Regions from separate parts of the Pelagibius sp. genome, predicted to be linked through region 1. Evidence: riboswitches for the same ligand, from Rfam matches in the RefSeq annotation. Region 1 holds a riboswitch; the other holds the start of a gene.
What was found. Region 1 has a riboswitch for cobalamin ahead of ACP146_RS10395 (DUF1636 family protein). Riboswitches for the same ligand answer to the same signal wherever they lie in the genome.

Region 1 (7,357 bases):
AACTTCCTTCAATTTGAGGCGGAATGATTGTTGCTGACGGGGATATCCAGGACGGAAACCACGCGGTCCTCCGTCGGATGGGCCAGATGCAAGAAATCGACACCGAAGACCTGGTGCACCGCTTGCGCGGTCAGTACGTCTGCGGTGCGCCCGGCGGCCACCACACGGCCGCGGTTCATGAGAAGCGTGTGGCTGGCAAGCTTGGGGATCAGCGCCAGTTCGTGCAGCACACACAGACTGGTGATGCCGCGGGCGAAAAGAAGGGACAAGAGCGTCCCCTTGGCCTTCGGATCCAAGTGGTTGGTGGGTTCGTCCAGAAACAGGATGTCCGGTTTCTGGCATAGCGCACGCGCCACCGAGGCGCGTTGCAGTTCGCCGCCTGAGATCTGTCCGAGAGGGCTCGATTCCTTGCCAGCAAGCCGAAGCTCTGCGATTGCTTCTTCGATTGCGTGTTCATTTTCCGCGCGTGAGGCTTTTGTCCTGTGCGGGATGCGGCCAAGGGCAACGTAATCGTAGACGCTCAGCCGACGATCCGGTTCGTCCAGTTGACCGACATAGGCAATCCTGCGGGCGCGCTGCAGCGGTGTGTAGTCTTTGAAAGGTCTGCCGCAGAGGTGAAGCGAGCCCTTTGTCGGGGCCAGCAGGCCGGCCAGCATGCGCAGCAGAGTCGACTTGCCCGCGCCGTTGGGGCCTGCGATGGCCACCATATCACCGGCCCGGACGGTGGCACTTGCATCCACCACAAGGGCGTTGCCGGCGCCGGCCCGGTAGGTGAGCCCGCTGGCTTCAAGCACGGCTGGATTGCCGCACGAGTCCGTCATGGCGCGATCTCTCCATCGATACTGGTGAGGCTGTTCAGCGCGGGCACCCTGGCCAGCGTTTTTGTGGCGAGGGCGGCAGGCCGCTCGTCACAGCGGGTCCAGCCGTTGGCGGAAGTCTTATAGAGCCGCGCGAAAGCGACAAGCGCCTCTGTGTCGCTCGGCTCGATATCGCCAAACAGGTAGGTTGCCTTGCCGTCGCCCTGAAAGGCGACAGTAGCGGGGCGGTCGCAGCCGGCCATACAGGCAATGCCGATAACCGAAAAACTCTGCGATACGCCGTCACCAGCCGCGGTTCCGACAGCGGTCCGCAAGCTCCCGATCAGATCGTCGCCGGAATTCTCTCCGGTCTTCGGATGTCGGCAGGTTGTGCAGACGACGATACGATGGCTGCGGTCGGCGGGCTCGGAAGGGGTTGTCATGGCCAGTTCTGGTCTTTGCGTTCGGACGAGAACTGCGGAACAACCGGCAGAGCAAACAGTGCGTGCCATTCCATCCCTCGGAAACACCCCGTCCCGGTTTAGACTGTGGCGATGGCAGGTCTCCTGGCTCGCGGCTCGTCGCTTTGCACCCGCCTTCCCGACCCGTCGGATCAGTGGCTCTGTCAGGTGCTCGCTCACCGCTTACAGTTGCGGGGGCAGCCACGGTCTTGGTCCCTGATGGGTACGCCTCACCGTGTTCCCTTTTCATCCGCCTTACGTTCGTATCGGCAGAACCATCGGCTCGCACTTTGGGATAGTTTGCGTGCCGTTGCAATCAAATTGACGGGTTACCGGCAAGTGTTCCGCTATGGCGCTCCCCGACCGCGCCAATGACGCTAGCGGTTCAGACGTCGATCTCTTCGACGAAGCGGGCGTTCTCCTGAATGAAGGCGAAGCGGGCCTCGGGCTTGCGGCCCATCAGGCGCTCGATCATATCCGCCGCCTTCTTCTCCTCCGCCGCCGGGCTCTTGTCGCCTTCGGCGGCGATGGTCACCCGCAGCAGGGTGCGCTTGGCCGGGTCCATGGTGGTTTCCTTGAGTTGCCGCGCCGGCATCTCGCCCAGGCCCTTGAAGCGGCTGACGTCGATCTTACCGCGGCCCTTGAAGTGGGACTTCATAAGCTCGTCTTTGTCCGCGTCGTCCATGGCATAGACGCTTTCGCTGCCCTGGGTCAGGCGATAGAGCGGCGGTTGGGCCAGATAGAGGCGGCCGCTTTCGATGAGGCCGGGCATCTCGCGGTAGAAGAAGGTGATCAGCAAAGAGGCGATGTGGGCGCCATCGACATCGGCATCGGTCATGATGACGACGCGCTCGTAGCGCAGCTTGTCGATATCGAAGTTGCCGCGGGTGCCGCACCCCAGTGCCTGGGTAATGTCGGCGATTTCCTGGTTGGACTTCAGCTTGTCGGCCGAGGCGCTGGCCACGTTCAGGATCTTGCCGCGCAGGGGCAGCACGGCCTGGGTCTCGCGGGCGCGTGCCTGCTTTGCCGAGCCGCCAGCGGAATCGCCCTCGACCAGAAAAACCTCCGTTCCCTCCGAGCGGTTGCGGCTGCAATCCGACAGCTTGCCCGGCAGGCGCAGCTTGCGCGTCGCCGACTTGCGGTTCTGTTCCTTTTCCTGACGCCGGCGCAGGCGCTCTTCGGCGCGCTCGACGAAACGCTCCAGCAGCATGCGCGCGCGTTCCGGGTGGCCGGAGAGCCAGTGGTCGAAGTGGTCCTTGATGGAGGTTTCCACCAGCTTCGTCGCGGCTGCCGTTGCCAGCTTCTCCTTGGTCTGGCCCTGAAACTGTGGGTCGCGGATGAACAGCGACAACATGGCGCTGGCGCCGCCCAGGGCATCGTCCGAGGTGACCTGGCCGGTCTTCTTGTTGCCGGTCATCTCGCCGTAGGCCTTCAGACTCTTTAACAGGCCGGAGCGCAGGCCGGCTTCATGGCTGCCCCCTTCGGGTGTCGCCACGGTGTTGCAGTAGGAATTGAGGAAGCCGTTCTCGTCGGCGGGCCAGGTGATTGCCCACTCGACCCGGCCTTGGCCGTCGGGCAGCTTGGCCTCGCCCTCAAAGGGGTCGGGCGTCAGGGTCTTGCGTTTGCCCAGGGTCGCAGCGAGATAGTCGGAAAGACCATTGGGGAAGTGCAGGGTGTCGTTCTCCGGCACCTCGTCGCCCTTCGACAGCAGCTTCTTGTCGCAGGCCCAGCGGATTTCCACGCCGCGATAGAGGTAGGCCTTGGAGCGCGCCATGCGATAGAGCTGCGCCGGCCGGAAGGCTGCTTCCTCACCGAAGATCGTCGGGTCGGGATGGAACAGGATCGTGGTGCCGCGCCGGTTGTTGACCGGTTTGCCCTTGGACAGCTTGGTCTTGGGCTTGCCCTTGTTGTAGGTCTGTTCGTAGAGCTTCTTGTCGCGGGCGACCTGAATGATCAACTCGTCCGCCAGAGCGTTCACGACGGAGAGGCCGACCCCGTGCAGGCCGCCGGAGGTCTCATAGGCCTTTTGGGAGAATTTTGCACCGGAGTGCAGCGTCGTCAGGATCACTTCCAGGGCCGACTTGGGCTTGAACTTGGGGTGGGGGTCGACCGGGATGCCGCGCCCGTTGTCGGCGACCACCACTACGTTGCCTTCGTGCAGTTCCAGTTCGATGCGGCTGGCGTGGCCGGCGACGGCCTCGTCCATGGCGTTGTCCAGCACCTCGGCGACCAGGTGGTGCATCGCCCGCTCATCGCTGCCCCCGATGTACATGCCCGGTCGCCGGCGGACCGGCTCCAGCCCCTCCAGGACTTCGATATCCTTGGCGGAATAGTTGTCCGGTGATTTCTTCGATGTCGATTGAAAGAGGTCTGCCATCTTGGCCCGTATTCTGACTGAAGAACTGTTCTTGAAAGGTTTAAGTAGGCGACGATCCTGCCGCTGCCCGGGGGACGGCCGCTTGGCAAAAGAATCGCACTATACGGTATGGTACCTTATGTTGGTCCCCGATATCTAGTTGTGGAGAGGGGACTTGTCCATGCCCAAACGCTATGACGTCTGAGACATCCGGACCGGCCGGCCAACCGCGCGGCGCGCTCGCCACCCGTACGCTGGCGATGCCGGCCGACGCCAATCCCAGCGGCGATATCTTCGGCGGCTGGGTCTTGTCGCAGATGGATATTGCCGGCGGGATCACGGCCGGAACCTTTGCTGCAGGGCGCGTGGCGACGGTGGCGGTGGACGCCATGACCTTTCACCGCCCTGTCTATGTCGGCGATGTGCTCTGCACCTATGCCGATATCATCCGGCGCGGCCGCACCTCTCTGGCCATCCATATCGAAGCCTGGGCCCAGCGCGGGCGCCAGGGCGACCGGGTGAAGGTGACCCAGGGCGTTTTCACCTTTGTGGCGATCGATGACCAGGGCAAGCCACGGCCGTTACCGGAGGTCATGGTCAGCGGGACCGATCATCTGACAGACAAAGAGGAACCGGCTGCATGAGAAAAGCGATACTGGGTGCCTTGGCCGCGGCAGTCCTTGGCTTCTCCATTACGACCGCCCTGGCGGGCGAGGCCGATGTGATCGCCGTTGAGGCGGTGCAGGAGGGCGATAACACTTGGCGCTTCTCCGTCACCGTCCGCCATGCCGACGAGGGTTGGGATCACTATGCCGACCGCTGGCAGGTGGTGGCGCCGGACGGAACAGTGCTGGGTACGCGCGTGCTTTTGCATCCGCATGAGAATGAACAGCCTTTCACACGCTCGCTCGGCGGTGTGGTCATTCCCGAAGGTGTGGATCAGGTGGTCGTGCGCGCGCACGACTCGGTTCACGGCGACGGCGGCGCGGAGATCCAGGTGAAGCTGAAACGCTGACCGCGCTCAAGCTGTCGGCAGCTTGCGCCACAGGCCGAAAGGGGCCCCCGGGTCTTCCCGCGCGATCCAGCGGTAGGGGAGCCGGCGCCAGGGCTCCACGTGGCGGCGCCGGTTATCGAGGGCATAAACACCCCTGTCGCTGTGCACGAGCAATACCGCGTGCCCCTGGCCGCTCTCGATATGGCAGGCAGCCAGGGTTAGGGCCGAACGGGGCCAGCCGTATTTCTGACAGAGCGTGAACAGCTTGCGGATGGCGTAGTCCTCGCAATCGCCTTCCGACTCCACCAACTGCCAGCGGTCGGGTCCGTCTGGGCGAAAGCGGATCAGGCGATTGACCTGTTGGTGGACCAGGGCCAGCTCGACTTCGCGCGCGTGCGTCAGTGCCACGGGCGCCAGGGGCTCGGCCGAAAGATCGAGTTCCGGATGCTGTTTGATCAGTTTGAACCAGGCCGCCGGTGCCGCGCGAAATCCGGCCGCACGCATGGCGGAGGAGGGTGGCAAGGTAGCCGGCAGGGTGGTCAGGTTGGCGCCGCCGGGTGCAGGCAGTGCACAGGTCGCCGTGACGCCCGCAAGGACGCCGATCAGGCGGCGCCGGGAAAGGTCGGAGGGCTTAGCGGCGGACTCGGACGAGGCGTCGCGGTGGTTGTCTATGGAAGGCACGCTGGACTCCAGGCAATGGAATTGACTGCCGGAGTGATAGGCTAATTACTGTGGTTGAGGCGTGCTATATTGGAGGTGTTATTATGATATCAAAAAGAAAAAAGGATGTTATTTAAAATATATTAACTATCAATTAGTAATTAGGAGATAATTCCAATTCATTATTCATCTTTTTTCAATAAATGCACGCTGTGCATGCACCCCTGACAGGCACTGCAGAGGCGCTGAGCCAGGGTCAGTAAGCGTGCCGCCGAAACTGCCGTTTCGTTTCTTCAGTTGGCTTCAGGGGCCAATGTGATCGGCATTTCCCGTCGCTTCTGCTGCAGAATCCCGCCGCCGCGCTTCGGGTGCCGCAAGACTGAGCCTTTCTTCCGAGATCGCCATGCGCGGTGGTATGGGCCGCGCCTCTGCCGTGGTGACCCATGGCACATAGGTCGCCCGCGGAAAGGCGACGACACCAAGAACTAAGAAGGACGCCACGACGACACTGCGCCAAGTCACTGCTATCAACATCACAAAAACAAACCACCTCAAGAAACGATGGTCCCTTTTTAGAGTGTTTCTTGTGCTTCGGGCGTGATCTCTCGGCGGCAGAAATATGGTGAAAATAAAGCCGTTCTGTGTTCTCGCACGACTGTTTACGCTTCCTTAACCTCGATCAATATCGGACAGCAAAAAAAGCCCCGCCGACTCGCGCCGGCGGGGCTTCATACGCTTGTGTGGTCTGACGGCGGACTTCCCTCCGCTGAGGATCAGACCGAGTAGTACATCTTGAACTCGACCGGATGCGGGGCGTGTTCGAACTGGTAGACCTCTTCCCACTTCAGTTCCGCGTAGGCTGCGATCTGATCTTTGCTGAAGACGTCTCCGGCCAGCAGGAATTCGTGGTCGGCTTCCAGAGCTTCGATGGCTTCACGCAGAGAACCACAGACGGTCGGTACGTCGGCCAGCTCTTCCGGCGGCAGGTCATAGAGATCTTTGTCCATGGCGTCGCCCGGGTGGTACTTGTTCTTGATACCGTCGAGGCCGGCCATGAGCATGGCGGAGAACGCCAGATAAGGGTTGGCCGTCGGATCGGGGAAGCGCACCTCGACGCGCTTTGCGTTGGGGCTGTCGCCATAGGGAATGCGGCAGGAGGCCGAGCGGTTGCGCGCCGAATAAGCCAGCAGCACCGGCGCCTCGAAGCCCGGGATCAGGCGCTTGTAGCTATTGGTCGAGGGGTTGGTGAAAGCGTTCAGCGCCTTGGCGTGCTTGATGATGCCGCCGATGTAGTGGAGGCAGGTTTCCGACAGCCCCGCATAGCCGTCGCCGGCGAACAGCGGATTGCCGTCTTTCCAGATCGACTGGTGGGTGTGCATGCCGGAGCCGTTGTCGTCGGCGATCGGCTTCGGCATGAAGGTCGCCGACTTGCCGTACTGGTGGGCGACCTGGTGCACGACATACTTGTAGATCTGCATGCCGTCGGCAGCCTGAACCAGCGGGGCGAACTTGATGCCCAACTCGTGCTGGGAGGGCGCTACCTCGTGGTGATGTTTTTCGACCGCCAGGCCCATATCGCCCATCACCTTCAGCATCTCCGCGCGCAGGTCCATGGCGGAATCGACCGGCGGCACCGGGAAGTAACCGCCCTTGATGCCCGGCCGGTGACCCATGTTGCCGTCCTCGAAAATCGAGCCGGTGTTATAGGGGCCTTCGTCGGAATCGAGGAAGTAGTAGGTCTGGTTCTGCGATACGTCGAAGCGCACATCGTCAAAGACGAAGAATTCGGCCTCAGGCCCCCAGAAGCTCTGATCGCCGACGCCGGAGGACTTCACATAGTTTTGGGCGCGCACGGCGGTGGATCGCGGATCGCGATGATAGAGCTGGCCGGTGGAGGGCTCGACGATGTTGCAGAAGAGAATCAACTGCGGAAGGTTTGAGAAGGGGTCCATCACGGCGGAGGAGAGGTCCGGGCGCAGGATCATGTCGGACTCATTGATCGCCTTCCAGCCGGCAATCGACGATCCGTCGAACATGATGCCTTCGGTGAGCGCATCTTCATCGACCGCATCGACATGCATTGCCAGAT
Region 2 (7,357 bases), 1.3 Mb from region 1:
TGGAGCCGCAGCCCTTGGACATGAGCCGCTGGCCGAGGGCATGGTCGGGATGCTCCGGCAGGTCGGGGTGAATGACCCAGGAGACCGCTTCCTCGCGCTGCAGGTAATCCAGCACCTTGTGAGTGTTGGCCATGTGCCGCTCCATACGCAGCGGCAGCGTCTCAACGCCTTGCAGGATGTAAAAGGCGTTTTGCGGGCTCATCGCCGCACCGAAGTCGCGCAGGCCCTCGGCCCGCGCCCGCATGGAAAAGGCCTGGGGACCGAACTCCTCGGCAAAGTCGATGCCGTGATAGCCCTCGTAGGGTTCGGTCAGGGTGTCGAAGCGCCCGCTCGCCTCCCAATCGAAACGCCCGCCGTCGACCAGCAGACCGCCAAGCGCGAGGCCGTGGCCGCCGAGCCACTTGGTGGCCGAGTGCATGACCAGATCGGCGCCCAGTTCGACGGGCCGGCAGAGGTAGGGCGTGGCGAACGTGCTGTCGATCATCAGCGGCAGGCCGGCGGCATGGGCGACCTCGGCCACCGCTGGAATGTCCAGCACCTCCAGGCCCGGATTGCCCAGGCCCTCGGCAAAAACCAGCCGGGTTTCCGGGCGGATGGCGTCGCGAAAGGCCCCGACATCGCGGGGATTGACGAAGGTCGTGGTGATCCCGAAACGCGGCAGGGTATGGGTGAAGAGGTTGATCGAGCCGCCGTAGAGCGACGACGAGGCCACGATATGCCCGCCCTGGCCCATCAACGTGGCAACCGCCAGATGCAGCACCGCATGGCCGGAGGCGGTGCCGATGGCCCCGACCCCCAGTTCCAGGGCGGCAATGCGTTCTTCCAGCACCGCCACCGTGGGGTTGGAAATACGGCTGTAGATATGGCCGGCCCGCTCCAGATTGAACAGCGCGGCGGCCTGATCGGTGTCGCGGAAGACGTAAGAAGTCGTCTGGTAGATCGGCACTGCCCGGGCACCGGTCACCGGGTCTGGCTGCTGACCGGCATGGAGTGAAAGCGTATCGAATTTCAGGAACTTTGGGTCCGCCACGGCTGGCCTCCGTTGGTTTGCGCTGAAGCTTACACAAACAGACCGAAGCGACGCAGCCAGAATTCGCCGGGCACAGCAAAACGTCGCTGAAAGCGACGTTCAAAAACTGGTTTTGTGGAAGATTCGGCGGGGCGAAAACCAGGGCCCAAAATTGAAGGAGGGCCTTCGATCCAGACGGATCGTGGCCCCTCCCCTTGTTTATGTTCTACCCTGTCAACTTGCCGTCGCAAACACTACCAGGGTCCACCTGACGGTCAAGCGGAGAATCATTAACGCGTTGAAAGAAAGCCCTTTCGCCGATGCAAAGTCCCTCAAATCGTGACTTGCGCGATACTTCGGCTGTCCGCAATCGATGGTGCTTGTTTGCTGTCGAGACGGGCAGAATCCGACTTCAGGGAACCGGCTCATGCCAGCTACAATTAATGGAAGAAGATGGCGCTTGAATACAGCTTAAGCGTCGAAGCTTCAGAGAGTGGGCTGGGCCGCGCAACGCCACTTGATGCCGGCCAAAGCGGGCACAAAGAAAAACCGCCGGGGCGAACCCGGCGGCAAGTTTAACAGGGAGGCGTTACAAGGAACGGATAAACATCCGAAAGACGACCCAGGAGGACCCGGGGAGGGCTTGCCAGGCCGTCTGTGTCTAAAATTAGTCTCGAATTCCTAAAAAAGCGTTAACGATATCATTGCCGGTTGAACAATCGGCCTCAGAGAGACTTAAAGTGGCGGAAAATCAATCCTTTAGGCCAGATCGCCATCGCTCGGCAGAGAAAACGAATCGACCCAAGAGCGTTAATTTGCGCTGGTTCCGGGCCTGCGTGAGCCCTAACTGTTAACCAAAGACAGGCCATGGCGGGACCCGCCGCAGAGGCTCAACACCCGAACGGAGGCACGAACATGATGACGACGCGGCGGAAGTTTTTGAGCCACAGCAGCCTGGTCCTGGCTGCGGCTGCCTTGGGCAGCACCATCCTGGGCGCACCGGCAGCCCTCGCCCATCACGGCTGGCGCTGGACCGAGGGCGGAAACTTCGAACTGGTCGGCTACATAAAGACCGTACAGCTCGGCAACCCCCACGGCGTGCTGACCGTCGATGCGGAAGGCGAGATCTGGACGGTGGAGGTCGGCCAGCCCTGGCGCAACGAGCGTGCCGGTCTGAAGGACGAGATGCTGGCGGTCGGCACCGAAGTCACGATCTCCGGCGAGCGCGCCGCCGATCCGGCAGACAAGCGGGTGAAGGCCGAGCGCGTCATCATCGATGGCGAAACCTACGACCTCTACCCGGACCGCGACTGAGCCCACGCCCGTTAAGGCCGGCTCCGGATGGAACTCGGGGTAACGCTCACGGAAGCGCTGACGGCGCTGCAGAACATGGCCTTGCCGACCGCACTGCGGACCTCGCGCTGGGTCTATCCGCTGGTCAACGCCGGACACATCCTGGGCCTTGCGCTGCTGTTCGGCGCGATCCTGTCGTTTGACCTGCGCCTGCTCGGCTTGTGGCGGGACGAGCCGATCAGGCCGCTGGCCCGGATTCTGCTGCCGGTGGCGGTTTCGGGACTGAGTCTCTCCCTCTTCACCGGGCTGCTGCTGTTCTCGGTCAGTGCCGCCAAGTATGCCGCCACGCCGCTGTTCCAGGTGAAGCTGCTGTTGATTCTGGCGGCTGTCGCCAACGCCCTGTTGCTGCGCCGCGCCGCCGACTGGACCCTGGCCCAGGTGCCGGAGATGGCCATGAACAGCGCGCGGCTGAGGCTCGCCGGCGGCCTCTCTCTGCTGCTTTGGCTGGCCGTCATCCTCTGCGGCCGTTTCCTCGCTTACATCTAGAGCGTTTCACGTTTTGACGGAAGCATATCCAGCGTTTTGGAAGTAGTTGGCGCATTCCTGTGCCTGGATGGTTGCGAGGAGCTGGCCGAGGTGGCGCCAGGTGTCATCGGTGCTTCGGCGTTGGGCAAGGCGCATCCAGTGTTTGATTTTGGCGAAGGCCTGCTCGATGGGGTTGAGGTCGGGCGAGTAGGGTGGCAGGAACCAGAGCCGTGCGCCGGCGGCCTTTATGGCGGCTCGGACGGCCTTGGATTTGTGGCTGCCGAGGTTGTCCATCACGACGATGTCGCCGGGCCTCAAGGTGGGCAGGAGTAGCTGGTCGACGTAGGCGCGAAATGCCTGGCCGTTGATCGGGCCGTCGAAGACGCAAGGAGCGGTCAGGCCATCGCACCTGAGGGCCGCCAGGAAGGTCATGGTGCGCCAACGGCCTTGCGGGGCAAAGCCGCGCAGGCGCTTGCCCTTTGGTCCCCAACCGCGCAGCGGCGCCATATTGGTCTTGATCCAGGTCTCATCGATGAAGACGAGGCGCTGGGGATCGAGCCGGCTCTGCCAGGACTTCCAGCGCCATCGCCGCCGGGCGATGTCGACGCGCGTCTGCTCAAGAGCGAACAGCGTTTTTTTGAAGCGCAATCCCTCGCGGCGCAGGAACAGCCAGACCGCATTGTGGGAGACCTTGACCCCGCGCGCGGCCAACTCGTCCTTCAAGCCGTGCAGGGTCAGGTGCGGGGTCTGCTCGATCCGTTCCACGATGAACGCCCGATGCGGCTCCAGAAGCCGACGACGGTGACCGCCAACCTTGCCTGGCGCAACGCTACCCGTCGCCCGATAGCGCTGATGCCACTTCACCACTGAAGACACTGCCACACCGAACCTCTTGGCAACCACACGACAGCTCTCGCCTGCTTGCAGGGCCGCTATCGCGCGCTCACGAAGGTCATTCGAATAGGGTCGCGTCATGCATGCTGGCCTCCTACTCCAGTAGAAAGCTTGAATCACAAATCCGCGCCCCTGGGAACCCACATTCCGATTCAATCAATGCGTGAAACGCTCTAGGCGCATTTTCGACTTACGTCGAAGCGGTTCCAGCCCGCTCCCCCTCCCGGCCACCCAACATCAGTATCCTATGGGTGGTCGGGAGGGGGAGCGGACCGGTGCCGTTAAACCGTGAAAGATATCAGACGGCTAAAAGATCTGCCTTCAGAACCGCCAACAGGATCGAGAGTGTCACCACCGCCAGGGCCGTGGAGATCAGCACGGCGGAGGCCGAGCGGGCGAGATAGATGTTGTACTGCCGGGCCATGATGAAGACGTTGGCGCCGGAGGGAATGGCCGCGGTCAGGATGGCGACCGCAGCAGCCAGCGGCGTCAGGTCGAAGACGTAGAAGGCCATGACCGCCATGATCGCCGGATGGATGAAGAGCTTCATGAAGACGATGGCCAGGGTTTCCTTCAGGTCGCCTGCAATGGTAAAGGCGGTGAGCGTGGCCCCCAGGGCAAAGAGCGCGCAGGGCGCCGCCGCCGCGCCGAGCAGCACCGCGAAACGATCGACCGGCCCCGGCAGCGCAAGGCCGGAAGCGCCGTAGGCGATGCCCGCCACCAGCGCCAGGATGATGGGGTTCACCGCCAGCGCCTTCACCGTGTTGACCGCCAGACTGCGCCAGCCCTGGCCGGCGCCGAGGCCCAGTTCGATCAGCACCGTGATGACCGGGAAAATGACGATGGAGTGAAAGGTGATGATCAGCATCAACTGCACCCCGCCGGCGTCGCCGAGAGCGGTGAAGATCAGCGGAATGCCGAGCAGCACGGTGTTCGAGAAGGTCGATCCCATGCCGAAAAGCGCCCGCTCCGCCAAGTTGGTGCGGAACAGCAGGCCGGAGACGAGAAGCGCCAGCACGAAAGTCACCAAAATCGCGCTCATGTAGGCGCCGACGATGGAAATCTCGATCAGGCCGGGGCCGCGCGCCATGGCTCGGAACAGCAGCGCCGGAATGGCCAGATAAAAAACGAAGGTGTTGAGGCCCTTGATCGCCTCCTCGCTCATCCAGCCCCGGCGGCCGACCACGTAGCCGCAGAGGATCAGGCCGAAGATCGGCAATACCGTTTCGAGAATGCTTTGCATGACGGGAGGGTAACTATCCTTGCAGAAACGCCCGCGGTCCGGCCCGATCCGGCTGGAGCCGGGACCCGCGATGGGTCAAGATAGCAGTCATGGATCCAAAACTCACGGCTTGGCTTATTCTCGGTTTCGGCTATCTGCTGCCCCTCGCCCATGTGGTGCTGTCGCGCCGCGCCGGCAGCTGGCGCCCACCACCGGGCAGCGGTTGCCCCCTCGGTCCGCGGGTCGGCTGGCTGGTCCTCGTCCTGCTGCTGGGCCCAATCGGCTGGCTGCTGTTCTGGCGCAGCCGCCGGCGCATCGGCGCCTGAGGCGGACCGGGGCCTGAGGTGAACCGGGGCCTGAGGTGAACCGGGCAGCGACACAAACCTTGCAGTGATTCCTTTTTTGGCGGAATCTTTCCCCGATGGTTCTGCCGATACGAGCGTAAGGCGGATGAAAAGGGAACACGGTGAGGCGTACCCATCAGGGACCAAGACCGTGGCTGCCCCCGCAACTGTGAGCGGCGAGCGAAACCCGGAATGCCACTGGCCATAGCGGCCGGGAAGGCGGGTGAAGCGATCAACCGCAAGCCAGGAGACCTGCCATCAAAATCCGGCGCTTCCGCGCCAAATCAAAACAAACCGCACGGTGGGTGCGGAAAGGAGCAATCATGCACATCGAACCCGGCGTCGTGGACGGCGCCAAGATCGTCCTCAGCTACGCAACCGCCGCGGCCTCCTTCGGGCTGGCCGCCAAGCTAGCCATGGATACCATCCGCCGCGACGGCGGCGTCGCCGCGCTGGCACTGCGTTCCGTCTTCACGACGGCCTTGGTCTTCTGTTTCTTCGAGCTGCTGCCGCATTATCCGGTCGGCGTGTCAGAGGTCCATTTCATTCTCGGTTCGACCCTCTATCTCATTTTCGGCGCCGGTCCCGCAGCGATCGGCCTGGCGGCGGGCCTGCTGCTTCAGGGCGTGCTTTTCGCCCCTGCGGATCTGCCGCAATACTTCGTCAACATCACCACGCTGATCGTCCCGCTCTGGGCAGTGAGCCTTCTGGCCAAGAAGATCATTCCGTCGCAGACGCCCTACGTCGAGGTGAAGTACTGGCAGGCGCTGGCGCTTTCCACCGCCTATCAGGGCGGCATCGTCGCCTGGGTCGCCTTCTGGGCCTTCTACGGCAGCGGCTTCGGCGCGGCGAACCTCACCGCGGTTGCCTCTTTCAGCGGCGCCTACATGCTGGTGGTCGTGCTGGAACCACTGGCCGATCTTGCCGTACTGGCGGCCGCCAAGACGCTGGCGCCTTTCAGCCAGAACCGTCTGCTCTACAACCGACTGCATCACCCAGCAACCTGATCGGGGCGACCTGACGCCGACCATCGCGCCGCAGCCGGCGACGCCGGGCCCCAGCGCTGGGGCCCGGCAGCGGGCCAGAGCAGAGCGGTCGAACGGTCCTCCCGTCAATCCGGACCGCGAACGGGCAGCACAGCGCCCGGCGTCGGTTTGATGACCCGCTGAATAAACAGGGCCGCGGCGGCCAGGCCGACGCCGATTATGTCGGACAGAATCCCGCCCTCGATCATGAAGAGCGCCGCAAGGAGCAGGGCGAGGCGCAGGAACCAGACGGCGCGCGCACCCAGAAACCACCCCTGTACTCCGGCCGACAGCAGGAAAACGCCGAACACCGCCGTTATCAGCGCCCGCCCGATTTCAAAGGTACCCCCCTCCATCAGGATCGCCGAGTTGTAGAAGAACATGAAGGGTACGATAAAAGCGGCAATGCCGATCTTAAACGAGGCGACCGAGGTCTCCATCGGGTTGGCGCCGGAGATACCGGCGGCGGCATAGGATGCCAGGGCGACCGGCGGCGTTATCGCGGAAACGACCGCGAAGTAGAAGACGAAGAAGTGGGCCGTCAGGGCCGGGATGCCCAGTTCGATCAGTCCGGGTGCCACAACCGATGCGGCCACCGCGTAAGCAGCGGTTGTCGGCATGCCCATGCCGAGCAGGATAGCTATGCACATGGCGAAGAACAACGCCAGGAGCTGCGATGCCTCGGCAAGCCCCAGCAGCAGGTTTGAGAAGCGCGCACCGACGCCGGTCAGAGAGATAACCCCGACGATAATACCGGCGCAGGCGCAGACGGCGATGATCTGCACCGACATGATACCGGCAATCTCGAACGCCTTGGCGATGGAACGCGGCCCCATGCGATAGGGGGTAAGCCAGCTCACCACTGCGGCGGCAGCCGTTGCCAGGGTACCGGCGCGGATAACCGAATAGCCCATGAACAGCGCTGCGATCAGGATGATGATCGGCAGGAAAAGGAAGACACGCCGCATCATCTCGCGCAGCTTCGGCAGCTCGTCGTCGCGCATCCCCCGCATACCGAGCTTCGCCGCCTCGAAATCAACCATGA

Region 2: it holds a riboswitch for cobalamin, as region 1 does, so the genes downstream of both, ACP146_RS04345 (energy-coupling factor ABC transporter permease) here and ACP146_RS10395 (DUF1636 family protein) in region 1, are expected to answer to the same signal.

The regions. Positions count from the first base shown of each region.
Region 1 covers NZ_OZ252224.1:2,172,621-2,179,977, forward strand. Annotated here, with positions in the region: gene ACP146_RS10390 (ABC transporter ATP-binding protein) at 9-821, opposite strand; gene ACP146_RS10395 (DUF1636 family protein) at 818-1,240, opposite strand; cobalamin riboswitch at 1,337-1,553, opposite strand; gene parE (DNA topoisomerase IV subunit B) at 1,644-3,635, opposite strand; gene ACP146_RS10405 (acyl-CoA thioesterase) at 3,809-4,258, shown strand; gene ACP146_RS10410 (hypothetical protein) at 4,255-4,629, shown strand; gene ACP146_RS10415 (transglutaminase-like cysteine peptidase) at 4,636-5,289, opposite strand; gene ACP146_RS10420 (hypothetical protein) at 5,572-5,805, opposite strand; gene glnA (type I glutamate--ammonia ligase) at 6,042-7,357, opposite strand, start outside.
Region 2 covers NZ_OZ252224.1:890,188-897,544, reverse strand. Annotated here, with positions in the region: gene ACP146_RS04375 (O-acetylhomoserine aminocarboxypropyltransferase) at 1-1,030, opposite strand, end outside; gene ACP146_RS04370 (DUF6152 family protein) at 1,925-2,323, shown strand; gene ACP146_RS04365 (hypothetical protein) at 2,351-2,848, shown strand; gene ACP146_RS04360 (IS630 family transposase) at 2,855-3,802, opposite strand; gene ACP146_RS04355 (AEC family transporter) at 4,020-4,964, opposite strand; gene ACP146_RS04350 (hypothetical protein) at 5,054-5,269, shown strand; cobalamin riboswitch at 5,349-5,561, shown strand; gene ACP146_RS04345 (energy-coupling factor ABC transporter permease) at 5,611-6,294, shown strand; gene ACP146_RS04340 (TRAP transporter permease) at 6,399-7,357, opposite strand, start outside.